DNA from 4 places in the Virgibacillus dakarensis genome. Region 1 is predicted to be linked to each of the others. Evidence: riboswitches for the same ligand, from Rfam matches in the RefSeq annotation. Region 1 holds a riboswitch; each other region holds the start of a gene.
The links. A riboswitch is a leader RNA that binds a small molecule or an ion and turns the genes downstream of it on or off. The one in region 1 is predicted to bind cobalamin.
Positions count from the first base shown of each region.

Region 2: another riboswitch for cobalamin. It lies ahead of CZ382_RS15340 (ribonucleoside-diphosphate reductase subunit alpha); the one in region 1 lies ahead of CZ382_RS18840 (fibronectin type III domain-containing protein).
Region 3: another riboswitch for cobalamin. It lies ahead of CZ382_RS07075 (DUF4430 domain-containing protein); the one in region 1 lies ahead of CZ382_RS18840 (fibronectin type III domain-containing protein).
Region 4: another riboswitch for cobalamin. It lies ahead of CZ382_RS11060 (acyl-CoA thioesterase); the one in region 1 lies ahead of CZ382_RS18840 (fibronectin type III domain-containing protein).

Region 1 is NZ_LT732554.1:1,926,556-1,934,253, reverse strand. It holds gene CZ382_RS18850 (energy-coupling factor transporter transmembrane component T) at 1-725, opposite strand, end outside; gene CZ382_RS18845 (DUF4430 domain-containing protein) at 818-1,720, opposite strand; gene CZ382_RS18840 (fibronectin type III domain-containing protein) at 1,758-3,941, opposite strand; cobalamin riboswitch at 4,112-4,312, opposite strand; gene CZ382_RS18835 (uracil-DNA glycosylase) at 4,387-5,061, opposite strand; gene CZ382_RS18830 (cation:proton antiporter) at 5,302-7,098, shown strand; gene CZ382_RS18825 (YjiH family protein) at 7,292-7,698, opposite strand, start outside.
Region 2 is NZ_LT732554.1:1,136,535-1,144,232, forward strand. It holds gene CZ382_RS15330 (Ger(x)C family spore germination protein) at 1-322, shown strand, start outside; gene CZ382_RS15335 (GerAB/ArcD/ProY family transporter) at 352-1,416, shown strand; cobalamin riboswitch at 1,943-2,125, shown strand; gene CZ382_RS15340 (ribonucleoside-diphosphate reductase subunit alpha) at 2,387-4,675, shown strand; gene CZ382_RS15345 (ribonucleotide-diphosphate reductase subunit beta) at 4,787-5,833, shown strand; gene CZ382_RS15350 (flavodoxin domain-containing protein) at 5,834-6,298, shown strand; gene CZ382_RS15355 (HAD family hydrolase) at 6,536-7,096, opposite strand; gene CZ382_RS15360 (cytochrome c oxidase assembly protein) at 7,224-7,698, opposite strand, start outside.
Region 3 is NZ_LT732553.1:1,398,526-1,406,223, forward strand. It holds gene CZ382_RS07045 (RecQ family ATP-dependent DNA helicase) at 1-858, opposite strand, end outside; gene CZ382_RS07050 (helix-turn-helix domain-containing protein) at 855-1,955, opposite strand; gene CZ382_RS07055 (ferredoxin) at 2,084-2,338, shown strand; gene CZ382_RS07060 (hypothetical protein) at 2,696-3,673, opposite strand; gene CZ382_RS07065 (RNA polymerase sigma factor SigX) at 3,670-4,203, opposite strand; gene CZ382_RS07070 (ECF transporter S component) at 4,420-4,917, opposite strand; gene CZ382_RS07075 (DUF4430 domain-containing protein) at 4,923-5,369, opposite strand; cobalamin riboswitch at 5,507-5,685, opposite strand; gene CZ382_RS07080 (ATP-binding protein) at 5,742-7,508, opposite strand; gene CZ382_RS07085 (response regulator transcription factor) at 7,508-7,698, opposite strand, start outside.
Region 4 is NZ_LT732554.1:302,739-310,436, forward strand. It holds gene CZ382_RS11050 (hypothetical protein) at 558-791, shown strand; gene CZ382_RS11055 (YaiI/YqxD family protein) at 897-1,355, shown strand; gene CZ382_RS11060 (acyl-CoA thioesterase) at 1,371-1,841, opposite strand; cobalamin riboswitch at 1,961-2,144, opposite strand; gene CZ382_RS11065 (DUF2087 domain-containing protein) at 2,507-3,079, shown strand; gene CZ382_RS11070 (MFS transporter) at 3,150-4,376, shown strand; gene CZ382_RS11075 (MATE family efflux transporter) at 4,924-6,306, opposite strand; gene CZ382_RS11080 (TrmB family transcriptional regulator) at 7,083-7,698, shown strand, end outside.

The DNA.
Region 1 (7,698 bases):
GCGCCTCCAGCAATGCAAATACTAAAAAGTGCAAGTAACGCAATCATCCATCCCCAGTCATGCTTCTTCAGCCGATACGGAATATAGGGATTTTTCTTTCCAATTCCATAGCCTCTTGCCTTCATGGAGTCAGCCGTTTGCATAGATTCATCGAGTGACCAGGTTAGTAAAATTTGTGTTCTTAGCTGCCCCGTTTTTGCCCTGTTTCTGATCGACCCTTCTGTAATGCTTAATCCACGGATTCGCTGCACCGCACTAATTTCCTGGAGTCTTTTTTTTAATAACGGTACAAATCGAATTGAAAGCATCGTTAAAAAAGCCGTTCGCGGCAGGATTCTTGCAAAAATATACAGAAATCGGTTTCCATTTAAAATAAGATTAAAGGAGATGAACAGAAGCAGGATAATAACGATTGTCAAGGCCATTGTAATGCCATAAATGGTTGCTTCTAATGTTACTTGCTTCCCCCGGAAATAAAATAAAATGTTTGTCCCCCGTGATACCAAAAAAGGATTTAACACGATAATTAGCGTACTCATCACCAACAACGCAGGAATCCATTGCCGAACTGCTTTTCCCCGGTCATGTGACACGTTGACCAGAATCATCAATAAACATGCCGTACCTAAAAATAACGGATGTTTAAAGTAAAAAGCCAGCGTTCCAACACATATGTAATAGAAAAATTGAACAAAAGGATGATAAGAGCGAAAACCATTTTCCATACTCCACACCTGCTTTTAAAAAAATTGTAGGACGGGAGCAATTCCGTCCCGACCACAACACTAATCATGAACGTGGACAAGCCTCTGCCCCCTTATTTCGGACATTTCCCATCCCTCCGAACAGGAGCTAAGTCTGCGCCAAGATCTTTCCCAAGATTTGTTGTGTACAACCACTCAACCCGATCTCCATCACATACAGGTACTACACCTGCACCACGATCAGGGAATACACCGTTTATTCGGTACATCCAGCCGCTTCCCTGGCCGCGGTCGAATTCATATACATTGTCTATTCCTTCGACATACGCGGTTGCACCTTGACCACCACGATAATCCATCTGAATTTTTTTCTGTTTGGTAATTTGGATTAACGCTTCTAGTACAGTATCTTCATTGGTTATTTCGATTTCGGTTGGTGGTAACGGAACCTCGCTGCCGGATATAACGATTGAATAAACAATTGTGTCCTTATTTGTTTCAGGCTGTTTATTTTCCTTGGAATTCGCTTTATCATGTTTTGACTTCTTCGTTGAACCTTTTGCAGAACCCTTATGGGAATCTTCCTGTTTATTTATGGCATTTGTATTCGATTTGTCCGTATTACTCGATCCCGTTGAACTGCCTTTGGATTGACTTGGCTCCTTACTTGATTTTTGTTGATTTGCGCCTGCCGATTGTGTTGTCTTCTTATTATTTTCCTTTTTAGTTGCAGATGACTTTTTTTCAGCTTTTTTGTCGATTGCATGGGTATTGGAATCGCTGGATTGTTCAGCTATTCCATTTTTTTCTTTGGCAGATTTCGCTTGTCCCGTATCCGGTGATTGTTCTTTTTCTCTAGGGTCCTTTGTTACATCCTGATCCTCATCCCCAGCTTGCTGACTTGCTGAATCTTCCAAGCCTGTTGGTTTCTTTAAAGACTCAACACAGCCACTTAAACTGAAAACAATGAGCAATGTCAGCATGACGGATGCAAAGATCTTTATAGCTTGTCTCATCTCTCCGAATCCTCCCTCCGAAAAACTAGTAGGCTATTTACACCCACCTTCTTTTTCGAATATAAAGTATAACAAAGCCAATAATAATCAATGCAGCTCCAGCAATTAGGAAATTATATATATTTGTTGCTGTTTGTGGTAATTTATCTCCTTTATCTGTTGTTGCCGTTTTACCATTTACTGTTTGCTTCTGATCGTGATTCAGATGATCCTTGTCGCCTCCGCTTGAATCTTCATCATTACCTGATTTCATCGCTTCTTCTGTAAGCGTCGTAACAGTAGTGCTTTCTTCAGATGATTTATTTCCTAATCCATCGACAGCTATGACACGATATTCATAATCCTGTCCAGACTTTAAATCTTTGTCCGTAAATTCCGTTTCTTTTCCCTTAACATCGGCAATTACCTTCCCGTTACGGTAAAGAATGTACTTCTTGATACCTGAAGGGTCGTCTGCTGATAACCCGACAGTAATTTTATTGGAAGTTATTTCTTCCTCAGTAAATTGTATGTTTACCGGTCCATCAGTGTCTGTGAATACACCGTATGTCGAGAAGTGATCAACCTTAATAGAAATAACACCATTTTTAGCTTTTCCCCATCCGCCGGTATATTTCCATTTGCCAGTTTGTTCATTAAAATAATAGATACCTGTTTTTTCAACATCTATTCCATCATTGACTCCCATTGTTAGCAGAAAGCTTCCCTTGATTTTTTTGTCACTAGGGTACTGAAAATCAAAGTGTAATAGATCACCAGATTGCTTCAAGCCCTCATGTTTCTCATTTGCTTTCGTTACAATTAGAGTTGTTCCCACTGGTATATCATCAGGTAGCAGGACAGTAGTGTTAGTACCGTTAATTTTTATTCTTTCACCACTTTTGACAGCCGACTCTTTTCCAATTTCAATGTTCTTCTCTATTTGATAAAAGACCGTGTAAGAAAGGTTAGCCTTGTTTCCAGCCTGATCAGTGGCCGATACCGTAATGTTATTTTCCCCTTCTTTCAACACTGCGCGATAGGTACCATCTTTTGGTGTCAGCGATTTATCATTCACTTTTACAGCAAGTTCAACCTCCCCATCGGCATCATCATGTGCTTTTACGGTAAATGTTATGTTGGATGTTGAAACTGTTTTCCCGTCCGAAATACCGTTAATGACAATTTGCGGCGCAACCGTATCAACTGGTGGTTCAGGCGTGTTGTTTATTTTTCCAAATTGATAGAGTGAACCTCCTCCCTCTAAAAACAATTTATAGGCGACTAAAGCCTGAAGTGCCTGTTCTGTCGCCATCTCGTTGGAATCGGCATAATCAGCCGTGTGTTTAAAACCTCCATCTTTATTTTGAAAACCAAACAAATGCTCGATCAAATTTTGCTGTTTTGTAAATTTCTTGCCTGTTGGGTCAATTCCATAGGCTGTTAGTCCAATAATCACCTGCGAGGCTGCCTCACTTGTTATACCCCCTACAAATGAACCACCATCAAAGCCGCCTTCCTTTGTCTGGACGGAAGATAAATAATTTACCGCTCCGTCCAATGCTTTTTTTACTGCGGCCCGATCCTTATATGGGCTGAGACCGATGATTGCCATCGCGGTAATATCAATACTTGGTGTATCAAAGTTCTCATTCAAATTCCAGCTGCCATCATCATTTTGTGTGCGCAATAGTTCATCAATTAATTTTTGTCTTGTCCATTTTGCATCTTCTGGAACATCAAAATATTTTGTGTCCAATGCTATCAGTGCAAAAATTGGTCCGTTGTTTCCTTGAAAAGTCATTGTATCAAACCCGCCGCGGCGTTCCGGACTGTTATAAATATGTTCTATCAAGTTCAAGCCATCAATAGCGCGTGGGTCTTTGCCGATCGCAGTTGCTGCCATCGCCAGTCGCTCGATATCGGTAATTTTTATTCTTTTGTTTTCCAATCCACCAACTACTTGGTCTTCGATATGCAAACTTAGATCATTAGTATAGGATTCGGGAACCTTTTTCCCCGCCTTAGCCAGCCCAATCGCTTCCCACTCACTATCAACACCGCCATTAATTACATTTTGGCTAGCTTTATCAATCGCCTGCTTAATAGTCTGCAAGCTTATCTGGTTACCCACAGTACTATTGACTGCAGATGCAGACACAATCACTGACTGTGGCAAAGTAAACAATAGTGATAGTAAAACAATTAGAGCAATACTTATCATTCGTTTAAAATTTCTCAACTAAACCTTCCCCCTCCATGAATCCGCTTTCAATAAATTCCCCATAAAAAATACACCCCTTTACGAAGTGGTGTATGGTGGTTATCTGGCACAGAAATGCTATGTATCGCCATGTTCAGCTAAACGGATTTTCATCATGTGCGAGCACACCTCCCTATCCTCGTAGGTTGAATGGCGTAAAAAAGTAGGCAGGTCTCCTGACTTATGATCATCATTTTCTATTACCTTCCCATCGAATCGAATGACAGTGGTTTATAATTAGAAAACTAGCATTTACAGTGGCGGGACCGTGCCGGACTTGCACCGGACTTCCCTTTTAATGATTTCCTCGATTCCCATCGACAAAATCAACCTAATTTTTTCGTATTCAATTAATTTCATTGTATGTAATCAATGTCGTGAAGTCAAGCAGAGGATGAGCAAGATTACACAACTGAAAAGTTCCCTATTCAATTCCCCAATCCACTTCTTCAAGCCCGGCCTGTTTAAGTAATTCATTGGTCTTCGAAAAAGGCTTGCTCCCAAAAAAACCCCGATGTGCAGATAATGGACTAGGGTGCGGCGATTTAATGATGTAATGCTTTGACGTATCAATAAGCTCCTGTTTTCTTTGTGCAGCAGCACCCCACAGAATGTAAACAACAGGATTTTCTTTTTGATTTAACGTCTCAATCACACGATTCGTGAAGATTTCCCAACCCATTCCTTTATGTGAATGTGCTTGTCCAGCTCTAACTGTTAGAACCGTATTCAAAAGGAGCACGCCTTGTTTTGTCCAACTGTGTAAATAGCCGTGGTTCGGTATGGAGCAGCCTATATCATTCTGTAATTCAATGAAAATATTTTTTAATGAAGGTGGCTGCGGCACCCCAGGTTTCACGGAAAAACTTAGGCCATGCGCCTGATTCGGACCATGGTACGGATCCTGCCCCAGTATTACTACCTTTACATGCTCAAAAGAGGTCGAGTGAAGTGCGTTAAAAATATCATGCATATTTGGATATACCGTCCGGGTAGCATACTCCTCCTTCAAAAATTCCCGCAGCTTGAGATAATAAGGCTTGCTAAATTCCTCACTTAAAAAGTCAGCCCAATCATTTTCCAAAATCTGTTTAGCCATATCTATCATCCTTTTCATTAATGATGTTATACCAATAGTAAACTAGAAAATTTTGATGGTGCAACCGATTTGTACCGAATAGTAGCACTTATTGAAGCAAACTTCTTAGGGGAGCTATCTTTTTTATAAAGTTCGGGGGATGACTAGGCACCTGTGATTCTTAGGTGATGAAATACAGGACAAACGCGATAAAAATTGGTAAACTTCTTATTATGAAGGAAGGGCTGGAAAGGTGATTCGATGGAAGAGATTGTTTTAGTAAGTATCGCAGTTATTTTTGTAGTAGGTATATTTTCGCAATGGCTTGCTTGGCGGATACAATGGCCTTCCATTGTTATCATGTCCATTGCCGGCCTACTGCTGGGACCTATTTTTGGTTTGTTCAACCCACAGGAAGCGTTGGGCGATCTATACAGCCCATTAATTTCATTAGCCGTTGCCATCGTTTTATTTGAAGGCAGCTCCAGTCTTGATATCCGTGAGATAAAAGGAATATCCAAATCGGTCTTCCGTATTGTAACAGGCGGAGCATTCATTGCCTGGATTGCTGGTGCACTTGCCGCCCATTTCATCGCCGGCTTAAGTTTGGAAATTTCCTTTATTATCGGCGGTTTATTTGTCGTAACAGGGCCAACTGTCATTATTCCATTATTGCGGAATGCAAAATTAAAACCAAGGATAGCAGCTGTTCTTAAATGGGAAGGTATTATTGTCGATCCCTTTGGTCCATTACTCGCACTATTTGCCTATGAAGTCATTAAAGTCCTGACGACCGATACACTGCATTTCGATTATATGCTGCATTTCTTTTTCAACGCATTCATTGCCGTCATTTTTGGTTATGTGATCGGCATGATTGTCAGCATTATGGTCAGCAAGGGAGTCTTCCCGGAATATTTAAAATCTCCCATTATACTCGCATTTGTGCTGCTTTGTTTTACCATGGCAGAGGTTGTCATGCATGAAACAGGCATGCTCGCTGTCACAGTAATGGGATTGACACTCGCCCGAACGAAACGCTATGTAACATCAATCGGTAATGTCAGTCATTTTGTTGAAAATATATCGGTAATGCTTACATCAACTATCTTTATCTTGCTTACGGCTTCCCTCTCAAGGGAGACGATTGCCGAAATTTTCACATTGCCAATTATCGGATTCGTGCTTGTCATGCTTTTTATTGTGCGACCGTTATCTATCTGGATCGCAACGATTGGTACCGAGCTCACGAAGGCGGAAAAAACGCTTGTCAGTTGGGTGGCGCCAAGAGGGGTTGTTGCCCTGACCGTTTCTGGATACTTTGCAGCAATTCTTCTTGATGATGGTCATGAAGGTGCCGAAATGCTTACAACATTAACATTTGCACTCGTATTTATAACCGTATGCGCCCATGGTTTCACCTTGAGCCCAATCGCTAAAAAACTCGGACTTGCCAACAATGCGCCACCAGGGATTCTGATTATCGGATCAAGCAGCTTTTCTATTGCACTTGCCGATTACTTGCGAAAACTTGATATCCCTGTTTTAATCAGTGATACGTCTGAAGGAAGATTACGTGGTGCGGCTGATAAAGATATTCCAACCTATCACGGACAGATTCTCGCTGAACATGCCGAGTTTGAGGTTGACCTCACACCATATGAAACGATTCTTTCCATGACAGGTGATAATGCTTATAACGCACTGGTCAGTCAATCCTATGCACCGGAGTTCGGTTACAATAATACCTTTTCGCTTCCAAGCGGTAACATAAACAAGGACGATCCGGACGGTATAACGATTTCACTGCGAGCACATCTGTTATTTGCGGAGGATGCCATTTTTACAGAATTAAATCGAAAAATAAATACCAACTATTCGATACAATCGATAAACATCCAGGAAAAAAATAAAATAGTAAAGGACACGATTCCAGAGGATGTCACACCATTATTGATTGTAAAAGAAAACAAAACCATTCAGGTTATTACATTAAGGAAAAAATTTGTGCTTGATGTGGGGGATAAGCTTGTGGTTTTGAAGAAAGTTCAGGATTAAACAGGAAATGATTTGAGTGAAAAAGGAAGCCATTCGCTGTTTTAGGACAAAAGAATGGCTTCCTTTTCAATGCCTGAACCCTCTTAGTACAAAACGGTTATTTTATCGTGAATAGTTGACTCATCACAATCATGTCGAAAAAGTATGACTGCATATCCAAGAATACTTTTTGTTTCAGGTAGTAGACTCATTGTCACAATAGTAAAAATGCAATGGGCGTTACGATCACTATTGTCAGGATCGTTCGTTCCACCCAAATAACGAGTAATTTCGGAATACTAACTGGTATTTCCGTCGATAAAATACAAGGAACCAGCGCGGAAAAAAATATGATGGCTGAAACGGATAAGACAGCGACCACAAATTTAGTGACAAGAGCAGCGTTCGTTACTAGCAATGCCGGTAAAAACATTTCAGCTATCTCAATTGCTGATGCTTTTGCAGCGAGTAATGGCTCCGGCAATTGAACCAGCCATGTAAACGGAAGGAAAATGTACCCAAGTATATCAAATACAGGTGTATACGTTGCTAAAACCAGCCCAAGTAACCCAACTGATAATATAGACGGCAATATCGCTGCTGTCATAATGATTCCGTCCT
Region 2 (7,698 bases), 790 kb from region 1:
TATGACGACAAAAAGAATTAACGAAGCTTTCTTAAAAGAAATTGAAAAAAAGATCTCTCATCACGTTCAAAATGAAATTCATACCACATTAAAGAAATTACAAAAAGAATTGGAAACAGATATTACTGAAATTGGATTAGAAACACATCGAACATATCCAGAACAGTGGCAAACTATTCATTCGGAATGGAATGATATCTTTGCTAATGCAAAGATATCTATCGATGTTGATGCCAACATTACCCATGAAGGGTTGATTAACGAAAATGATCCTCGTGAACATCGAAAACCATACAACAACCCCTATCCATTTTCAAAATGAACTTTATAATTATAAAGGAGTAAAAAAATATGTTAACAAAATGGGAGACGCTATTTTTATTAATCATGACACTTCCTGTTATGGGACATGTCCTTATCCTCCCGATAATGCTCGATGTTGCTGGAAGAGATGCTTGGATTTCCGTTCTTCTCTCACTTCCAGCCGCATTTGCATTTGCATATGCAATTTATCGACTGCGTTTGAACCATCCGGGCATCAATATTTCCGAAATGTTTGCCCTTCTTTTAGGTAAATGGTTTGGAAGAATTGTTGTCGGGCTTTTCATTCTCTATTTTTTATTTTTAACAATATTTTCATTTTCTGCCTTGGTTGATGTTGTTTTTATTGATTTTTTGCCTGAGACGCCTCGAATGGCCATTCTCATCTGGTTTTTAATCTTTTTCTTCTATGCAGCCACTAAGGGTATTAAACGAATTGCATTAACTGCTGGTGTGTTAGCTCTTATTGGCTTGATTACAGGTCATACCGTTACATTGATGGATACTCCAAAAAAGGATTGGAGTGAACTTCAGCCTTTGTTGGAGTTTGGATGGGGTCCAGTATTATGGGGCACTCTAATTCTTGTAAGCATTTGGATTGAGCTATTGTTGTTATTATGTGTTCCAATCAAAAACATTCACGAAAAACGATTGTTTTTATTATGGATCATTGGGGTATTGCTAAATGCACTGATGATGACTTCGACAATAACCGGCGTCATTACAATTTTTGGACAAGGACAAGCTGATAATTTTACGTATCCGGCAACGGAAATTGTACGAATTATCAATTTGGGGTTTATTGATCGCTTTGATATTTATGGCATGATTTTAATGACATTCGGTACGTATATCCGCTGTAGTCTTTATTTTCGGATTGCCTACAATATGAGCGTATCGGCAAATTCCTCGAAATGGGTGAAACGAATACTGTTTTCTTTTTTCGTTGTTCTTACTTTTTTCGGTACCCTTTATCTTTCAAAAGAACATTTTCGTATTACTGAAGCAATTAACATATATACATACATGATTGTCCTGTATCCGGTACCTTTTTTGTTGTTATTTATCTCCTGGATGAAGAAAAAGAAAGCATAAAGTGACATACAATCACTTGAAGTCAATAATGTACGATAATACATCTACATGTTTACAAATCTATTGGCTGCTTATGCCCTATAATTTGGCTTTACTCACTAATAAGTATAATGAAAATCTATTGGAAAAATTCCCAGCTGCCTACCGTCTTGGTTTAGTAGCAATGATGGCAAACCAAATATGAAGATGGAGTTTACCAAAAATCAATAAAAATTATCCAACCGTAGGATTTATAGGATGCCAAACCAGGAAGAGAACTATAAAACTGAATATAGAAATATAATATACTGGAGATTGATGATATATTTAAAAAGCCCCTTTAGACAAAGCAGCATCCAAAGGGAAGTAAAGCTTCGCGACTTTGTTTTAAATCTGCACGAGCTGCAGAAACATCATCACGAATTGACGATAAATCCGAGGAAAAGTAAATTCACCTCTTGCCAAAACAGAAGAATTGATTTAGTATTGGTATTACACAATTAATACAATATATTGTATTAACTACTATCCAGAAAACTATATATAGTATTTTAACCTAGGCTAAGATGCCGTTTGGCTTAATTGGGAATCTGGTGAAAGTCCAGAACTGCCCCCGCAACTGTAAATGCTGACGAAAGTGAAGAGATCCACTGTGTACGTGGTATACGGGAAGGAATCAGGAGTAGGTGGAAGCATCAGTCAGGAGACCTGTCTAGTATAAGGTGAAATTTCAGCTTCTTCGGGGATTGAGAAGATGGGATGATGGTGCTGTAGGTGTGTGTTCAAAAGGGAGGATAAATGTGTCTTTATTTACTGGATCTTTTGAACAACCTCTGTAGGGACAAGTTACCCTTCGTTTAGTTGTGCTGTCGTTTCATCCACTCAAATAATATTGGGTGGATTTTTAATTCCCGGAAAAGGATGTTCAAAAAGTAAGGGTTGACTTCGGGCACTTGTTTTGGACATATATCGGAAAAGGGAGGAAGAAGAAATGAGTTTACAAACAGCTTCAGTCATGGATGACATCATTGCCGAACTGGATGCAGCTGCACAAAAATATCATCTGGATACAGCAAGCATCACACAACAAATAAAGGCTTTAGACGTATCAAAAGAGGAAGCAAACCAGCAGGCATTATTCTATGCGCTGAATAATATTGCGATGGATCAGCCGGGGTGGACTTTTGTTGCTGCCAGAATGTATTTAAACGAATTATATCAGCAGGCGGCCACAAACCGCGGCTATAACGAAGACATAAAATATGGCGATTTTTATCAACTAATCAGGACGCTTTCAGAGAAAGGAATCTATGCAGAAGATCTGCTCTGTTTTTACGAAAAAGACGAAATCAAAGCATTGGAAAAAGAAATCGATCCTGAACGGGATCAATTGTTTAATTATATCGGCCTGTTTTTGCTTGCTGACCGTTACATAACAAAGGACCATGAACATCAGATTTATGAACTGCCGCAAGAGCGATTCATGATTATCGCCATGACATTGATGAAGCACGAACCAAAGGAAAACCGACTGGAATTGGTAAAAGAAGCTTACTGGGCAATGAGTAACCTGTATATGACTGTAGCAACACCAACACTTGCCAACGCGGGAAAAAGCTTTGGTCAGCTTTCCTCGTGCTTTATTGATACGGTTGATGACTCACTTGATGGGATCTATTTAAATAATTGGGATATTGCCAGACTTAGTAAAGATGGCGGTGGGATCGGTGTTTATTACGGAAAAGTGCGGGCACTTGGGTCGGATATTAAAAAATTCAAAGGAAATTCATCTGGTGTTGTTCCCTGGATCCGTTTGCTGAATGATACAGCGGTCAGTGTTGATCAGCTTGGCCAGCGTCAAGGAGCTGTTGCAGTTTATCTGGATGTGTTTCATAAGGACATCATGAATGGCTTCCTTGATCTGAAAACGAATAATGGGGACGAAAGGCGTAAAGCTCATGATATTTTTACAGGTGTAGCGATGCCAGACTTATTTATGGAAAAACTGCAGGAAGTTGATGAGAATGGCCGCAGTATTGGCCAGTGGCACACCTTTTGTCCGCATCAGGTGAAACAGATAATGGGATGGAAAGATGAATTTGGTAATGCACTTGGTTTAGAGGACTTTTATGACGAAACAGACCAGAAATACTTTGCCGAAAAATACGAGGAGGCGGTAAACCATCCATTGCTCCCCCGGAAAACATACCGGGCGATGGATATTATGGCACGAATCATGGTTGCACAGCTCGAAACCGGGACACCGTACATGTTTTACCGCGATGAAGCGAACCGGCAGAATCCGAATAAACATGTACGTGGAATTGGCCGGACATCGATTTACTGCAGCAATTTGTGCACGGAGATTATGCAAAATATGTCGGCAACTGCGATTACCAATGAATATCAGGATAATGACGGAAATATTGTCATTGTACGGAAACCGGGGGATTTTGTTGTTTGTAATCTATCATCTATTAATCTTCCGCGTGCAGTAGAGGCAGATGTATTAGATCGGCTTATTGCGATCCAAATGCGGATGCTTGACAATGTAATTGATTTGAACACGATTATGGTTGGACAAGCACAAGTAACGAACCAGAAATACCGTGCAGTGGGATTGGGAACTTTTGGTTGGCATCATCTATTGGCGCTGAAAGGTATTTATTGGGAGTCGGATCAAGCGGTAGCATATGCGGATGAATTGTATGAGAATATTGCCTATCATGCGATTAGGTCATCGATGGAGCTTGCTAAAGAAAAGGGAGCATACAGTAATTTCTCAGGTTCGGAATGGCAGACGGGTGCCTATTTTAACCGGAAAGGGTACAATAAAGATCGCTGGCTGGAACTGAGAGAACAAGTTGCGAAGCATGGTATCCGTAACGGTTGGCTAATGGCTGTAGCACCCAATTCATCGACTGCGAAAATCGGTGGCTCAACAGACGGGATTGATCCGATCTATGCTGTAGAATACGCCGAGGAAAAGAAAAATTTCAAATTCAAAGTTACAGCACCAGATTTGGATCATACGACATATGCCTTTTACCGCAGATCCCGGCATGAATTGGATCAGCACTGGAGTATTAGACAAAATGCGGCGCGACAACGTCATGTCGATCAATCGATTAGCTTTAATTTATACGTCCGGCATGATATTAAAGCAAGGGATTTGTTGAATCTGCACATGGACGCTTGGAAGCAAGGGTTGAAAACAACGTATTATGTGAGAAGCACTTCGCAGGCGGAGATAGAAGAATGTGAAGCATGTCATAGTTAGGAGACGCAATTAACTGTTTGCAGATTTGACAGGAAGAAATCGGCCTATCGCTGATTTCTTTCCGTAAATACTCCGGTAATGTTTTGATTAAATAGGGGAGGAATAAAATAAATGACTGTCAATACACCGATAAAGCGAATCAATTTATTAAACCCGGAATTTCCTAATAAATCGACCGGTATCATTAATGGAAAATCTTCTGGGCTATTAAACTGGAATGATATCGCTTATCCGCAGATGTACGATTTATATCAAGCATTGTTGTCAAACTTCTGGAAGGCTCAGGAAATAAATATGCAGGATGATATTAAACAATGGGATTTATTAAGTCAAAATGAACAAGATATTTTCTTACGGGTCAATACCCAGCTGGCGATGCTGGACAGTCTGCAAACACCAACAATGAATCAGGTGATGGACTATGTTTCGGATTCAAGTTTTAAAGCTATTTTTGCTGTAATATCCCAGCAAGAAGCGGTTCACAATGAATCATACTCGTATATTTTAAGCTCGTTAGTACCACTAAAAGAGCAAAATGAACGCTTTGACCAAGCGAAAAGTGATCCGATTGTTTTAAAGCGGAATCAGCTTATTTTAAATACCTATGATACCTTCAGAAATAATCCGACACCAGAAAATATTTTCAAACTTGGCGTGAACTCGATCAATTTGGAAGGAATTTATTTTTATGCGGGATTTGCCTTTTTCTATAATCTGGCACGTCAGCAAAAGATGTTGAAATCAAGTACGATGATTAGTTATATTCAACGTGATGAAATGCAGCATACGTACTTTATTACCCAATTCATCCGGATCCTGCTTGCGGAAAATCCGGAGTTAAATACAGATGAAAATATTGATTATATCTATCAATCGATTACCAATGCTACAGAATTGGAAAAAGAATGGGCGCATCATATTTTAGCTGATATTGAAGGAATTGATTTGACCGAATTTGATCAGTATGTCGAATATCTTGCCAACAAACGGTTGCGTCAATTAGGAATGAAAAATCTTTACGAGGAAAGAAAAAATCCAATGCCATGGATCCATGTATTTAGCGATGAAATGATCAATGAAACGAAATCTGACTTCTTTGAACAAAAGGCAAGGACATATTCCAAAGTAACCCAGTCCAATGGGTTTGAAGAATTGTAGGTGATAGTTTTGCGAATTGCGGTTGTTTACGCGTCGGTAACAGGTAATACAGAAGAATTGGCGGAAATGATCCAACAACAATTTACTGCCTCTTCTATTCACGTTGACCTTTTTTCGGTCAAGCATTTTCCGCTTAATTGCATTACCGATTATGATGGGATTGTGATTGGTACGTATACCTGGGCAAATGGCACCATCCCTGGAGAAATGCTTGCACTATATGAGCAAATTGAGTCAGCCGATACACAACAATTAACGACAGGTGTATTTGGTACGGGTGACAGCTTCTTCCCTTATTTTTGCGGAGCGGTAGAGGAATTTCGCGATATGCTGTACGTCCATACGAATTTAGCAGTGACAATGAAAGTAGAACTTAGACCTCAATCACAGGATTGGAGCAAATGCCGGAAATTTGTCGATTGCATTTTGGAACAGCTGGAGCACGAGTTGCAACCAATAGGGTAATCGAGTCGGAAGCATGAACAGATGAACAGACTAGAAAACGATGTATAGGAGATAATAAGCGAGAAGTATTACGTCAATTATTGTCGATATTTCCCGGGAAATAAGCTCCCTCATAATATGTGAGGGGGCTTAAATTTCGAGCAGACAAGGCAGGAAAGATCTAACTACTATAATGTTCAATATATCACCTATTAACCACCAGTAGCCTATCATATTTTACCCACATCAAGTAACTTGTTAAATCATTATTTTAAAGGTATGAAGTTGGGATCTAATATCTCCCGGTCTGAGACGTTCAACTGGTGATTTCAATTCTTTGTTGTCTAAATAAAGCGTGGCTGTTTTTACCTGTAATTGATATAACTTCTTGATAGCCTCGGTCGTACTAAACTTTGTATTTGCCTCCAAAAACCTTCCGAGTAATATGAATGTATAGATGAATGCACTCGTGTCGTAATATAGCACAATGGAGTCGGCGGATACAGCGTTTTTTAACATAGCAACTGTAAGGAAATGACTGTAGAAGAAACCTGCTGATGTAGTTAACACTACTAGAACGTCCATCGTTGCATTACCATTTTTTAATGCCTTCCATGCTCGCTCATAAAACGAAAACCCAATTATAAATTGAATCGGTACTGTAATTAAAAATTGAAAAAAAGGGTTGGTAAATAGTTCTGGAACGTAAACAAAGGAAGCCCATTTGAAATGAGCTAACATTGCCCATGCGAGTGGAAATGTTAGCATAGCCGAAAAGTGGAAAACATCGGCAGAAAAATACAAAACATTAACACGCAAGCAGAAACATTATCGAAATAATAGAAACGTCGGGTCGTCCCAGCAAAATATCACATAAATAACAGCCAAACTCTCTCCGGAACCCGAATGTTTGGCTGCACGAAGGTCTTTCACTTATACGGAGCATTTATGGGCTTATTTGTTTATGCAAGTATGCTCCAGCAAAATGGGAATTTGCCTCTTTGCCACCAAGTTTAACCGTGATCATCAGACCAATTTTGTGCAATCCCATCATGAAGATACCTGCCGCCAATTGATCAAGCTTCGTGTTAAACGGTGGCGGAAGTAACGAGACAGGACCCGAACCGGACTGTAATGGTAGACAGAGATTGGAGGTTGCTTGAGCAAGTAATGGATTATTTGCGCCATCAAATAGTGCATTCAAGATGAACAAAACACAGGCCGGCATTAAAATAAGCCCACTCATCAATGCATACCGTTTTTTCTGTTTATTCGATAAGCGCTGTTTTGGATCAGGGATTGCGATTGGCCACCACATACCAAAGGATAAAACAAACAGAAAACTTAAATATCCATTATGAAGAGAATTACTTTTTGTCAGAACGGTTAAAACAATTGGCAAATGGTACATAAAGAATAGA
Region 3 (7,698 bases), on a different contig from region 1:
AATATCTAATTGGCCATTCATAAATTGCTGCTGGACAGCGATTCGATCCATTTGGTCCATTCCACCATGGTAAAAGGCAATACGCTGGTCCGGGAGTTTTCCTTGCAGAAGATTGGCTGTTACCTCCGCTGACTGCCGGCTGGAAAAGTAAATGAGTGCCGGGAAAGTATACCGGCTAAACAATTTTACCAGCAGCTTTATTTTTTCCTGATCATCGTTGATTTGCTTGACAGAAAAAATAATATTTTCCCGATCAATTGGAAATATATGTTTCACCATATTTGGCCGTTCCAGATAATGCACAATATCATTCTGGACATCTTTTGTCGCGGTAGCACTTAACGCCATGATCGCCGGATTGTTGAATTTCCGGATAATCGTACTCAGCTTTAAATAATCTGGGCGAAATTCATGTCCCCATTGTGAAATACAGTGTGCCTCATCAATAACAAACAGACAAACATTGATATTCTCTAAAAGCATGATGAGCTCTTCTTGCTGTAATAGCTCCGGTGAAACATAAATCAGATCATAGTCATAGAGCTTGCGATAAACTTGCCTTCGCTCGTTCGGATCCATAAAACTGTTTAATGCAACAACCGATTTAAACTGATTTGCCCTTAGCTGGTTAACCTGGTCAATCATTAAAGATATTAGTGGTGACACGACAATCGTTGTTCCGGTTAAAAGTTTAGCGGGCAGCTGATAGCATAATGATTTGCCCGATCCTGTCGGCAAAACACCTAAGACGTCATTCCCTTTCATCACTTCTTCGATAATTTCCTTTTGACCGATCCGAAATTCCGAATAACCAAAATGCTGTTGCAAACTTTTTTCCAATGTATACTGTTCTATCATGATTTCACCTTTTTTGTTTTTATCGTTGCTAACACGAGGCGGATTTGAAAATAGCTGATTTCATCGGCCACTGCATCTTTTAATTGCTTCAGCGAGTAAGTTTTTGTCCGTTCAATAGCTTCTATTATTTCATTGTACTGTTCATCCGTAACAAACGATGATACGGGAAATGTCGAATCAACTAAGGCAATTTCAACGATATGATCATATATCGTATTACGCTTAAGCTTGCGCATTGCAGCTATCGTCTCGACCGAATAATGACGCTGCAGCAGATGATGCGTATGCTTGGCTGATTCAGTTATAAAAGATCGCTGTTCTGCATCTTGAATGATAGCATGTAATAGCTGGTAATCAGCCGGTTGGGTTTGGATAACACGTAACATACGATGAATAATACTTGTCCACACGAGCTTGATATCCATCGACGGGATTTGATAGCGATAAGCCAACTGCTGCATGCTTTTTCCATAGGACCTGTATCCTGTAAGCCGATCAACAAATATACTTGCTTCCTTATCCGGTAGCATGCTTAATAATGTATGTAATTCATCATGCAAATAATGCAAATAAGTAGTTTCATTCCATTTTAACGTTTTGTAAAAGCTTTTCACCCAGACTTGTACAGTTTTTTTATCGACAATTGGAATAAAAGAATAGTTTTGCATGCTGCTGTTCGTTAAGATCTGAACCAATAGTAATAACCGTTCGGAAAAGACAGGTGCCAGTGCATGATAGCTTAACCCGTTGAAATGGTTCAAAGCTAATCTGGATTCGTGTTCCAGGAGCCATCGATCCCCTTGACTCGTCAGTTGAAAACAGGATGATTCATCAACCGAAATCAAGGCCTTTTGTTCGAGGTGGCGGATCAATTCATGAAATGTATTTTTTCGTAATGATTTATCAATCCCATAAAATAGCGCTAAATCGTAAAGATGTGTGTCCTGAACGGTTTGAATCGACTTTTTTCCTGTTAAAATATGAAATATCGCTGCAGTTGTTCGTCTCGCTTTAATCTGCTCACAGCATTTTAGAATAAGCCCTTCAATAAGCAATTTCCAGTCCCCTTTATAAATAGAAATGTTATCTCGCTTCAACAGGGCGCACCCTCCCACTGAATGAAGTTTCACTTTATGTGAAGATCGGTTCCCTTTATTGAAATGAAGGGAAAACCGGTTTACAATAAATGAGAATGGTCTGCCGCTAAGATCTAGGAGGAAGATGGATGCCGAAATATACAATTGTCGATAAAGAAACTTGCATTGCGTGTGGTGCTTGCGGTGTTTCAGCGCCTGATATATATGACTACGATGATGAGGGGTTAGCCTGCGTTGTAATAGACGATAATGAAGGTACCGCCGAAGTCTCCGAAGTGTTGGAGGAAGATATGTACGATGCCTATGAAGGATGCCCGACCGATTCCATTAAAATTGCTGACAAACCATTTTTAGGCGATCCGTTAAAATATGAAGAACCATAATCCAACCAGGCTGTCTCCTGGTTTATTCAGATGAGAACAGCCTGGTTATATGCGACTGCATTTACCGCGACCAACGCGTTTCTCCCCAAGGTGTTACGGATAATCTGACGAGCAAAATCTTGATGAGCGTTCCCTAATGATAATGCCAAGCAGCTCTAAGCGTAGTCATTCTCACCCTTATTTATTATATTTCTGCGAAAGTGACTATAGATGAGGTTCCTGATCCATTAAAATCCTATTCCTGATCAGATTTCATCCCATTTACAACTATCATAATTTGCTTTGGAGAGAAAGTCAAAAAATAGTATTCTGTCATTTTGTTCATTTCTGTACATATTTTTAACACGAGATGACCTTTTAACGATCTATCGTAATCGGATTGACAGCTTTTGGAACCTTTATCGGCTTGGAAAGATCATAATCGCCTATTTGGTTTACCTTCGTATTGTGAAATGTTACGTATGCATATCCGAAACTTTTCGCTGTCATCAATATAGCGTCAATCATCGTTATACCTTCCTGTGTATTTGGCAGTGCTGCATTATTGGACAACGTAATTTCCAGCTGGTTTTCGGTTGATACGGAAAACTGAATTTCTGTTGGGATGGTGCGGTAAACATGTGATGCTTCCCGATTTTGTTTCATTTCATTTAACGCAGCAGCAATCGATGTCTGGGTGTTCAGATCGATGGGAATCAAAAAACCTCTATCCGCACCAGGAGCACGGAATAAGTAATAGCTTGCTTTATCCGTTACAGGTTGTGCTGCAGTTTGAAACGTTTCAGCATCAATCCCCCATTTTTGCTCCTGCAAATAATCCTTGATCACATCCAAGCCAATACCTTCCTGTGTTTCAGGCAAAACTAGAGCTAATGGGATCACATTATTGCCAATCGTTGCTTGAATGGTACCATACATGATCGACTTTTCACCTTTATTCTGGAGCACATGACTTTCAAGAGGCTTATCGCTTAGTGTCTTTGGACTGCCTTGTTCTGTTGCAAACTCCTCCGCAACCATGCCTGATTCATCCCCATGTTGTCCGCTCTCTACGGAAGTTGCTTGATCAGATGCCTCATTGTATGAACTTTTTTCTTCTGTAGGCGAACTGCTGTAAAGGGCAAACGGAACGATCACAAGGATAATAATAGTGGTTAGCAGTGAAACGAAAACAGGAATATGGCGTGTATTCCTTTTACGCTTCGGTGAATCCTTTTCAGCTGGCTTCTGGGAGATGCGTGCCAACAGTTCGTCTTTATCCGTTGTATCGCTTATGTATGGCAGCTGTTTGAGTAAATCCTGCAAATGCTGGTCGTCCTTTTTGGATGATTTCATGATGCATCTCCCCCTTTCTGATCTTCTGTCAGATATTTTCGTAAAACATTCAACCCTCTATGTTGGGTTGTTCTCACTTTGCTGATACTGAATCCTAATATATCTGCGGTATCTTGAATAGAAAACTGATTTATGTACCGTAATAATAAAACACTCCTTTGATCAATCGTACATTTATCAAGACACCGATAGATCGCTTGCATTTCATCGTTAAGCACGACTAATTCATCGGGCAATGGCTCCTCATCCTCAAGTAAATGCCCCTGTCCATACCAGTCAAAAAACTCAGAGATACGGTTTCGCTTCCGTTTTTGTGAGCGAAAATAATCAATCGTTGTATGGCGGGCAATGGCGAATATCCAGGTTTTTTCACTGCTGTCCCCCTTGAATGTACCGAGGGATTTTAAAATTTTAAGATAAACCTCCTGAATCAGATCCTCTGCTGTTTCTTTGTTTTTCACCATATAAAATATAAATTGATACAAATCCTGATGATACCTATCATACAGTTCGTCAAAAACGACCTTCATCGAGATCCCCCGTTTACCCATATAGTCGTCTGCGCTCGTTAAAATGTTACGTTTTTCTAAAGTATAATAAAAAAAATATTAGAAAACTAGGCATTCGCCAAGCTTTTGGGCGAATGCCTTAGTTGCACTTATGCAGGATAAGAAAGTTTTTTCTTATCTGCCAAAATACCAACCCAAATCTTGTGTCAGGTTAGCTATTTTGTATTATAGATCATCTTATAATCGTTTTGTAATATAGCCTTTAAAAAAGTGAGCTAGTATCGGATAAAGCATGATCATAAACACGGCATTGCCAATCGCGTGATAGGTGTCGAATGGCAATCCTGCCAAGTAATACGGAATGAACTTTCCAGTAATAGGATAGTTTGTCAATGAAATAACAAACCCATAAAAATAACCACAAAATATAGAAAAGACCACGATTACTAATAATGGAATTTTATATGGAAGCTTCCCTAAAATCCCACTGAGCAACCCGATAATTGCCCACGACACAACCTGCCAAATCGTCCAAATACCCATACCAAGCATCATATTGGACAGAAACGTGGTCAACACTGCTAAAAAAATTGCAGCAACAGGACCAAGAAATAAACCGCAGATAATAACAAGCGATGTCACAGGTTGAACATTGGGGAGAAACGCAAACGCGTATCTTCCTGCGACTGCAAGTGCTGCAAGTAATGCAAGCAACGTTAATTTATACGTATTCACTTATCTCATTCCCATGCTTGCAAGTCAAAGGATACGTTATCGCCAGGCGATAATTTAATATCTTTCACACCTTTTGAAGCCATTTCACCGTTAACAAAAACCATCCATGCCTTTTGTTCATCCTTCTTCGGTGCAACCCCTTCGATTGACGTAATAAATCCCCCATCGTAATCGGTCTCAATCGCAAAGTTGTCCTCCATTACATCAATCAATACCGCCCCATCTTCAATTGGTATCTTTTTTTCATCGATGTATTCTGTTTCTTTATCCTTTGAAATCGTAATGGTAACCATTTCTTCATTTTTTTCGGTTGCTGCTTGATCCCCGCTTTGCTGTTCTGTTTGCTTATCATTAGTTGCAGCTTTTTCACTGCTTTCTTCCCCCGTACCGCATCCACCTAATACACTACCAATTACAACGAATGATACTAGATATAAAAGCCATTTCTTCATAGTCTCCAACCTCCTGTGTATTCTTTAATCAATGTAAAAAGCTAACCCTGATAAGAGTTAGCTGATAAGACAATCGAAACACGAAAAAATATAGTACATGGAATCGGTCGTCTCAATCACTTATACCCCCGAAGCATTGAAACAAATCAAAATTGGCAGGTCTACTGACTTGTGATGATAACCTACTTTAAGGCCTTCCCATATACTTGATACAGTGGATATCCTTATTTCGTACATCACTTACAGTTGCGAGGACAGTTCCGGTTCTTCACCGGATTCCCTTTTAAGCTTGTGCACCAATTTCGATAAAATGTATTCAGTTGTCTTTCCCTGTAAAATGATAGCATAAAATGGTTATGTTGAACATCTTTACTAATCATTAAAATCTGCTGGAACCTTAAAAATAAACGTGGTTCCCTGATTTAATTTACTTTGGACAGAAATCGTACCATGATGAGCGTCAATAATATTCTTGGCAATTGCCAACCCTAATCCGGTTCCTTTTTTCTTGGCATTCCTTTCCCTTGATTTATCTGCTTTATAAAAACGTTCAAAAATAAATGGCAGATCATCTTCTGGTATACCACTTCCGCTATCTTCAATCATTACATGCAGTTCCGCAGTCGTTGACTCCACCGTTACATTTACATAGCCATTAAGACCCGTATGGCGAATTGCATTATCAATCAAATTGGTAAATACCTGTTCAATTCGATCCGGATCACAATTGACAACCGGTTTTGTTATTTTCTTCGTCAAGTTTAATGTAATATCATTATCATCCGCGATACCTTTAAATTTTTTCAGGATCCGATCAATAAACGGTTCCACTTCAACAGTTTCTAGATTCAGTTGAATATGGCCTGCCTCCATTCGGGCAAGATCCAGCAATTCATTGACAAGCCTGCCCATTCGGAGTGTTTCTTCATGAATAATTTGCGCGAGATCATTCTTTTCTTCAGGGCTCTCGGCAACATTGTCCACTATTGCTTCACTATACCCTTGTAACAAGGAAATCGGTGTACGTAATTCGTGTGATACGTTGGCAATAAAATCCTTCCGTAATTTATCCAGCCGGCGCTCTTCCGTCATATCACGGATGACTGCAACAGCTCCACGTACATATGTCTGATCGTACAAAGGGGTCATGATCATTACCCAATTTCGCCCCTGTAGGCTGATTTCCTTCAAGGCCTCTTTTTCACCATGAATAACTTCTTGAAGGATCTGATTCAATTCATTCGGCAGCTTTCGATTTTCTTCATTTACCGGGAGACTATTTTCAAAATACCAATCCTGGATAAATCGTTCTGCAGGTGGATTGGTGACAATCATATCGCCATTCCGGTTCATTGTGATAACGCCATCCGCCATCGAAGTTACAATTCCGGATAGCTGCTCTTTCTCTTGTCGTAATGCATTAATATGAAACTTTAACTGCCTTCCCATTCGGTTAAAGGCCATCGCCAGCTCCCCAATTTCGTCGTGGGTTAAGATTGGTACTTTTGTATTGAACTCACCCCTTGTCAAGTCAAAAGCGGCTTCCCGCATTTTTATCAATGGGGAGGTGATTCTTGTCGATAGGAAAAAGGCAAAAATGGTTGTTAAAATAATTGCAATGCCTGCCGCCAGAAAGATGATTTTTGTTGTCTCTGCTTTTGTTTGGTCAACAACATCCAATGATTGATAAACAAAGACGGCTTCATCATTTGACACAGGTATACCGACAATCATAATTTCTACATCTGTTCCAGGGATGATGGTTTGTTTCCTTATTTTTTCCTGGTTTGTTAGGACACCGGATAAATCCTTGTCATTATTAATCCATTTTTCGGTCAGCTTGGATAAATTGTCATTGTTACTAGGGGAAACCCATAGTCCATCATCCTGATAAACAATAGCCACCCTGCTTGATGGGTCTTTGATTCGGTCTGTTGTTTCATAAAGTAAATCATCGTTATTGTATTGCTCAATCATATAGGAAACTTTGGTTGCTGTTTGCATTAAATCCTTTTCCGCTTCATGGATATGAAAGTTTTCAAAAAACTCCAGCAGTAAAATCGTCAGAATAAACAATACAAAGGAAACTAGCAATAATATTGTTACTGCTAGTTTCCCTACAACGCTACGCCAAAACATTATGCATCATCTACCTCAAATTTATAGCCAACGCCCCAAACCGTTACAATCATTTTCGCAGCTTCTTTTGATACATTATTCAGTTTCTCACGTAATCGTTTTACATGTGTGTCAACAGTACGTAAATCACCAAAGAATTCATACTGCCATACTTCTTTCAGCAAATGTTCCCGGTTAAATACTTTATCAG
Region 4 (7,698 bases), 1.6 Mb from region 1:
ACCTAAGTAGTAAAAAAACAAACAACTAAATAAGCGTGCAGTTTGGTACGAACAGACTGCACGCTTATTTAAAATATCGTTAATTTTTTTCTAACAATTCATTGTTGATTTAGTCAACGTAATTGGTTATGTTTATATAGAGGGTATGATAAGTGCCCTACCCCTTTATGAAGGGGGGTGAAAAATAGTGGAGATGATTTTACTTCTAACGGCCATAATAGGCCTGGCTGCGTCAGTCGTTGGGCTTGTTACTGAAATTGTAACAACGTACCGTAACCTATATAGCCGAAAAGAAAAGAATCCTTCGCCGTCCCAACCGGAAAAGGATTCTAATAACAACCATTGAGGTCAGGGGGAAACCCCTCTCTGCACCACTATTATATTCATATCATACCCTCAATATAATAAAATTGTCAAGGAGGTTATCTGATGCAAACGGCTACTTTCATCATTTCAATTGCTTCAATCCTCATCAGCTGTACAACCTTAACCATTATTTATAAAACAAAAAGAAGAAGCAACTAAAAAGATAAAAATTGTAATAGAGGTGTGATTTTATGGTAGCTAAAAAACCGGAGCAATACTATGGTCTAAAGGAAATTTCTGATTTTGCCAAAGAAGAGGGGATAGAATACAGTACACGAGAGTTATCTGTCTACAAAAGCCGGAATAAATTACCTGATCCCGTTGTTATGATTGGAAAAAAAGCCGGCTGGACAAAGAAACAAATCGATGACTGGATAGCCCAGATCAAATTAAAAGAAAAACATAAAAATAAAAGTCAAAAATAAGCCGTTATTCAAAGAATTAAGCAAAACACCAAGTACTTAATGCCTAGAGCTTCGACGCAATTTCTGCTATCATTATCAATAACAAACCATACAGGAGAGAACTTAATGAAAGTTTATATCGATGCCGATGCCTGCCCAGTAAAAGAAGCAACCATTTCCATCGCAAAAGCTGAGAATATCCCTGTCGTTCTCGTAAAAAGCTTTGCCCACTTTTCGAATACTCGAGAAGCGCAAGGGGTCGAAACGATCTATGTCGACACTGGCGCTGACGCTGCTGATTACCGGATCATGAAATTGGCACAGAAAAACGACATCATTATCACACAGGATTACGGCCTCGCCTCGCTAGGGTTAGCTAAAGGATGTATTGTTCTGCACCATAAGGGATTTGCCTATACGAACGACAACATTGATCAACTCTTGCAAACACGTTACGAAAGTGCTATGGCCAGAAAAGGCGGAAAACGAACGAAAGGACCCAAAGCATTTACAGCAGAGGACGAAAATAAATTCTGTAAATTGCTCAAGCAAATTATTGAGCGGAATAGAGAATCCTTCCGCTGATTCAGTTATTTCGAATCAGCGTATCTTTGCCCGTTTTTCTCTATTCTCCTTTCTTGATGGCGCTGTACGGTATAATCTTTTTTCTTCCTCTGTTTCAGGATAAACTTTCGGAACCGCAATTGGCTTTCCTTCCTGGTCAACAGCAACCATGGTAAGAAAAGATTCAGTTGTAAGTCTTTCCTCATTTTTAATTAAATCACGTGCTGTAACTTTTACATAAACCTCCATCGAGCTTGTCCCAGTATAGGTAACAAATGCTTCTAACATCAAGGAATCCCCAACCTTGGCCGCAGAAAGAAAATCAACGGAATCAATAGACGCCGTAACCACAGCACTTTTGGCATGTTTCATCGCTGTTAATGCAGCAATTTCATCGATATAAGCCAGTACTTTTCCACCAAACATCGTATCCAAGTGATTGGTATCTGGCGGAAGTACTAAACGGGTTTGAATAGTTTTAGAATCCTGTATAGCTACTTTTTCCACATTTATATCCTCCTTTAAAAATGAAAAACACCTTCCAATAGAAAGATGTTAAAAATGCGCACAAAAAATAAAGATACATAAAATCAGAAAGCGCAACACCCTCCTATTTCCCGTAGGATTGAATGCTCTTCCCCATGGCAGGTCTCCTGGCTTAGAATCGACAAATCTCTTCCCTTCCCGTTTCTCATCTGAAACAGTGGTAATCAAAGGATTCTCCTCATTACAGTGGCGGGACCGCGCTGGAATTTCACCAGCTTCCCTTTTCAACTTGCAACACAAGTCACCATAAGGCAAAAAGTATTCCATTTTCTTGATTATATCACCTTTTTTAGTAAGATAGTGATTTTCACGGAACAATTCCATAACTTGCATTTTTACGTGATGTTTGACAGTTCTCAATCGATGATTTGCACTTTTACGTTGATGTGTTGTCCTTTTTCCATTGATGTTCTGCAGTTCATTACCGAAGTGAGCGGGGAACAAGATGTGCTGAATTTGGGTCTTTGAGCCGCGACCATTAGGATTATCCTTTAATCCGGAAGCTTTCCCGGAATCCATCACCACTTATTCTAATCACTTATTTTCAGAAATTCCACATAAACTATTGTTATATTTATCTAATTAGATTAAAATCTAATTAGATAAATCAACTGGAGGTTTCCTAAATGCAGCTTGATCGAATTGTAAATTTTCATAAAACCATTGGCGACAAAACGCGCATTCAAATTATTGCCTTGTTAAAAGATGGACCACTCCATGGGCAGGCCATTGCTGGTAAACTCGGTTTAACGCCACCAACGATTTCATACCATATTACCAAGCTTCGGGAAATTGATGTCATTTATCAAAGGCGCGACAAAAATACGATCTACTTTCATTTGAATGAAAAGAAATTAGCATTTTTAGCGCAGGCAATTCTTAAGATCGGGGGAGAAAAAGAAATGGAGCCTTTTCAGGTTGATGATAAAGAAAAGTATAATGTCGTCAAAAACTTCTTTGACGATAATGGGAAGTTAAAAACGATTCCCGCCCAGCGCAAGAAAAAACTAATCATTTTGGAACACCTGGTACAAGGCCTGGAAAAAGGCAAAACATACAGTGAAGAGGAAATAAATGTGCACATTAAGCAATTTCATGATGATTATGCAACCATTCGCAGGGAATTTATCATGTGCCAGTTTATGAATAGACAAAATGGCCAGTACGAATTAAACCCTGAAGAAATATGGCTGATTTAGTCAGCTAATTTTTTTACAAAGCTAATTAGATATATATGAAATTAGATGAAATTAAAATAAGGTGATAATAATGAAGAATTGGACCGTATGGAAGCAGGAAAAAAATTATCAAAAACTGTTTTGGTCAGGCTTTATGAATGGGATTGGCAACCGCTTCAGTCAGGTAGCTGTTCTGACGTTACTTTATCAGGTTACCGGTTCGGGAGGGGCAATTGGGCTTCTCTTCGCAATAAGGATGGCCCCATTTTTATTGCTAGCTCCCATCGGCGGGTTTTTGGCCGATCATTTTTCCAAAAGGAAGATACTGATCGTGATGGACATTATCCGAATTCCTTTTGCGATATCGCCAATCCTCGTTCAGGGTGCAGATGATTTATGGATCGTATACACAAGTGCATTTTTCCTTGCCGCTGGAGAAGCAATTTATTCACCAACAAGGATGTCTGCCATCCCTGCGTTAGTAAAACAAGATCGGTTGCTCTATATAAATGCACTGGAACAAATTATGGTCGGCGTTGTTCTTGTTGTTGGTTCCTGCAGTGGCGGGGTTATTTCCTATATTTTTGGTTTAAACCTGGCTTTTCTTTTAGATGGTCTATCCTATCTTTTATCAGCTTTATTTATTGTTAACATGACCATCCCGGCAGCTGTTAAGAATAAAACAGAGAGCTTAAATCCTGCACAATCCAGTTCTATATGGGGGGTTATCAAGGGATCTTCTGTACTTCTAATCTTTATCATTATCGAGATTACGATGCCTATAGCAAACGGGATTGATAATGTTCTGATAAGTGTATATGCACTGGACATTTTCCACATGGGTGACCTTGGCGTTGGGTTTATCTATGCCTCTCTTGGGCTGGGATTTATCATTAGTTCCTTTTTATCCAATCTACTGAAACGGAAGCTAGTTGCACTTATCATTGTATTCATTGCACTTGAGGGCTGTGGACACCTTCTCTTAAGTATCGCCCCTGTCTTTTCATTGGCGCTCATTATCGTTGTGTTTATTACATTTGCCGGTGGAATCAGTAATATTTGCTTAAGCACGCTGATCATGAAGATTGTACCCAAACCGCGGCAAGGATCATTTTTCGGAATTACCCAAATGATGACCAATACAATGCTTGGCATATCAATGGGAGTTGCCGGTTATCTGTTGGAAATCTTTGAACCAAGAATGCTAAGCTTTCTTGTCGGGACAACCTACATTCTATTCACAATTTTTTATGCCGTTATGTTTTCAAGGGTGAATCTGGTGAAGGAGAAAAGAAAGCTTGTTTTTCATGAAAATTAAAGTGAAGTGGTCGCTTCACTTTAATTTTTATAATGGTCATCACAAACTATTTAAATATACTATTTCCCTTCGACAAGCTTGCCGAAGTCTGTCCTATAATCAGGCAACAATGTAATGGTAGAGCATACAGCATTGGTTTCTACAACTTCGACTATGACATCCCCTCTGTTTGTATATGTCTTTTAAAAATATCCTTTGACAATTGATTAAGTCGTTTGTCAATTTGCTGATAAGCCCATGACTGTTTTAGAAGGGGAATTTAAATATTATTCTCAGAATAAATTGATAGAAACCCTGCATATCCATAAAATAGAGACTACTACTTAGACTCCAAAGGCTATTATCAACCTGTTTATGCTTTCCATAGTATAGTAGAGAAAAGGATATGACTATCTTATTCCGGGAATCCAGAAAAATTTATTGCTGATTGGGGTAGCTTTAGGAAAATGCGGATTTACAACGTTAAGTAAATTTCAATTTAAAAAGTCCAACTTCTCTATATTCAAATAAAGAAACTGGACTCTTTTCTTTTGTTACTACATAAAGGCTAAGGTGACTCCGCTATCGATTTTTTGGCTCCTTTGAGAAGCTGTTTTACTTTGAGTCCAAATAAAACACAGCAAGTTATCACGGCACAGAAATCTGCAATCGGCTCCGCGATAATCACGGCATTTGTTTTCGGAGAAATAACCATCGGAAGCAGGTATACCAATGGAATAAGCAAAATAATTTTTCGAAGTACAGCGATAAAAATGGAAACTTGTGCTTGCCCTAAAGCGATAAATACTTGCTGAAATGCTAACTGTACCCCATAAATAGAAGTACCTAAAAAGAATATTTTCATAAGCTTCGTAGTAAGCCTGATTAATTCGGGATCATTAGTGAAAACCATAATCGGAAGCTGTGGTAGAAAAGTAAATACGCTCCATATAGTCAATCCAAACATTCCACAAAAAAGGCTGCAATACTTTATAGTGGACTTCACTCGATCATGGTCACCTGATCCGTAATTATAGCCGATAATTGGTTGTGCCCCCTGTGCAAAACTATTCAACAACAATGTAAATAGTTGCATGAGGACACTCATGATTCCCATTGCAGCAACGTAAAGGTCTCCGCCATATTTACCAATAGAGGTATTGAATACAATTTGAATAAGACTTTCGGTTGATTGCATAATGAACGGTGAAAGCCCTAAAGCTAGTACACCGCCTGCTATTTTAAAATCGATGCGTATGTATTCAAATCGCAGTCGCAAATGTGCTTTTTTTGAGGTAAGAAACCATAAAACCCATACAGCAGAGATTGTTTGGGAAATTACAGTGGATAACGCCGCACCCTTTACTCCCATATTCATTCCGAAAATAAAAATCGGATCAAGAATAATGTTAACTGCTGCGCCTATACATATTGTTATCATAGCAGTTTTAGCAAATCCTTGTGCGGCGATAAATTGATTCAAGCCTAGTGATATAAGTACAGTGACCGAACCAATTAGGTATATGCCCATATAATCATCAGCAAATGGCAATGTATCAGGGCTTGCCCCAAACAGGACTAATAACTGCGATTTGAAGATTAGAAAAGTTATGGTCAATACGGATGAGACAATCAGTAACATTAAAAAACAACTTCCCAATAGCTTTTCAGCTTCTTTATGTTTTCTTTCTCCCATTTTAATAGAATCTAGAGGTGCACCCCCAAAGCCGATTAGAGCTGAAAATGATTGAATCACCATCATAATAGGGAACACTATCCCGATACCAGTCAAGGCAAGTGTGCCCGTCTCGGGTATTCTTCCAATAAACATTCGATCGACCACGTTGTACAGTGCATTTATTAGCTGTGCTACGATTGCTGGAGTAGCAAGCGAAAAAATCAGTTTTGGAATTTTCTCATTAGCAAAACGATCATTCATATTATTGCTCACCTATCTGCCTCCTTGTTTTGAGTATTTAAGCAATTATTGAGTAAGTATTAGAGCATGAGATATTAACAGAAAGTACAAAAAAGGAAACACCAGGTTCTACAAATCATGCTTTTTTACATTTATAATTATAACATAATCCACTTCTAAAATCACTGTATTAATCCACAAATAACACATTATATAAGGCATATATGAGCCGTTTTAAAGGGGTTATAACACATAATTAATGGTATTATACATGATATAAAATAAAAACCCTCAGAATGGATTTATGGAGGTTTTGAGGAAAAGTGTTTTCATTAAATATTTACCTTGCAATGTAAGATAAATTTAAAACCTCAAACAACCTAACCCCGTATTTGGGACGGGTTTAAAATAGTTGTTTAATTTTGGTTATAAAATGCTTTACGTTTTTGATTTACTCACGCCTAGAGATAGGGGTATTATACGTTAATGCGTTATAAATCCTCCTATAACTTCGTGTTCAAAAAGTCGCCGAATGAGAAGGCCAGCTGAACGACTTTTCTTGGGCTGATTGTTCGTGTGATTGACCCTTTCTGCCATAGAATTTTCCAATCACGTCCGTACACTGGCATCCCATCATAATTCAAGGGTAGAAAGGAAATTCCCTACTTTAACTCACTAAATAAGGGGTAAAGTTTATTGGAATTTATTGCAGTTTTAGTTTATTATTATTATTAATAAAATAGATTTTCCTTTTGGATTTTTTATAATGGATAGCTTTCATAACAAATGCTTAATAATTAGGAGGAAACATGCTACAAAAATTCGGTTTTTCGCAATACGAAAGCAAACTTTATGAAGTACTAGTGTCCAGTGAAGAACCAATGGATGCAACTAATATTGTTAACTATTCAGGTGTCCCTAAAGCAAAAGTATACGAAGTCATATCACGCATGGTTAAAAAGGGGATGGTAATGGAGTCGATATCAGAAAAGAAAAAGCTTTATTCAGCGTTGCCTCTGCCACTTGCCATCGAAAAACTATCTGCTGAATTTAAAGATAACATAAATCAATTAAAGAAAAAAACGTATAAAAAATCATTTACTGATGATCGTGTTTGGAGTTTAAAGGTTGACTCGTCTATTCGAGCGCAAAGTATTCAACTTCTTAAAAAAGCAAAAGAATCAATTCGTATTTCTGCTTGGAAAGATGAATTTGTGGAATACATACCGTTTTTAGAAGAGAAGGAACAAAGTGGGATAATTGTTGAAGGGCTTGTTGTTGGTGACCTGACAACTGCCTTATCAAATATACTTACTCTGGTCCCTACACAGGAGCATAAAGCGTTAGAGAGATTTAAATTAATTATCATCGACGATAAAGAAGTAATGTTTGCAGGTGTTGAAGATGACTCATGGCAAGCGATCA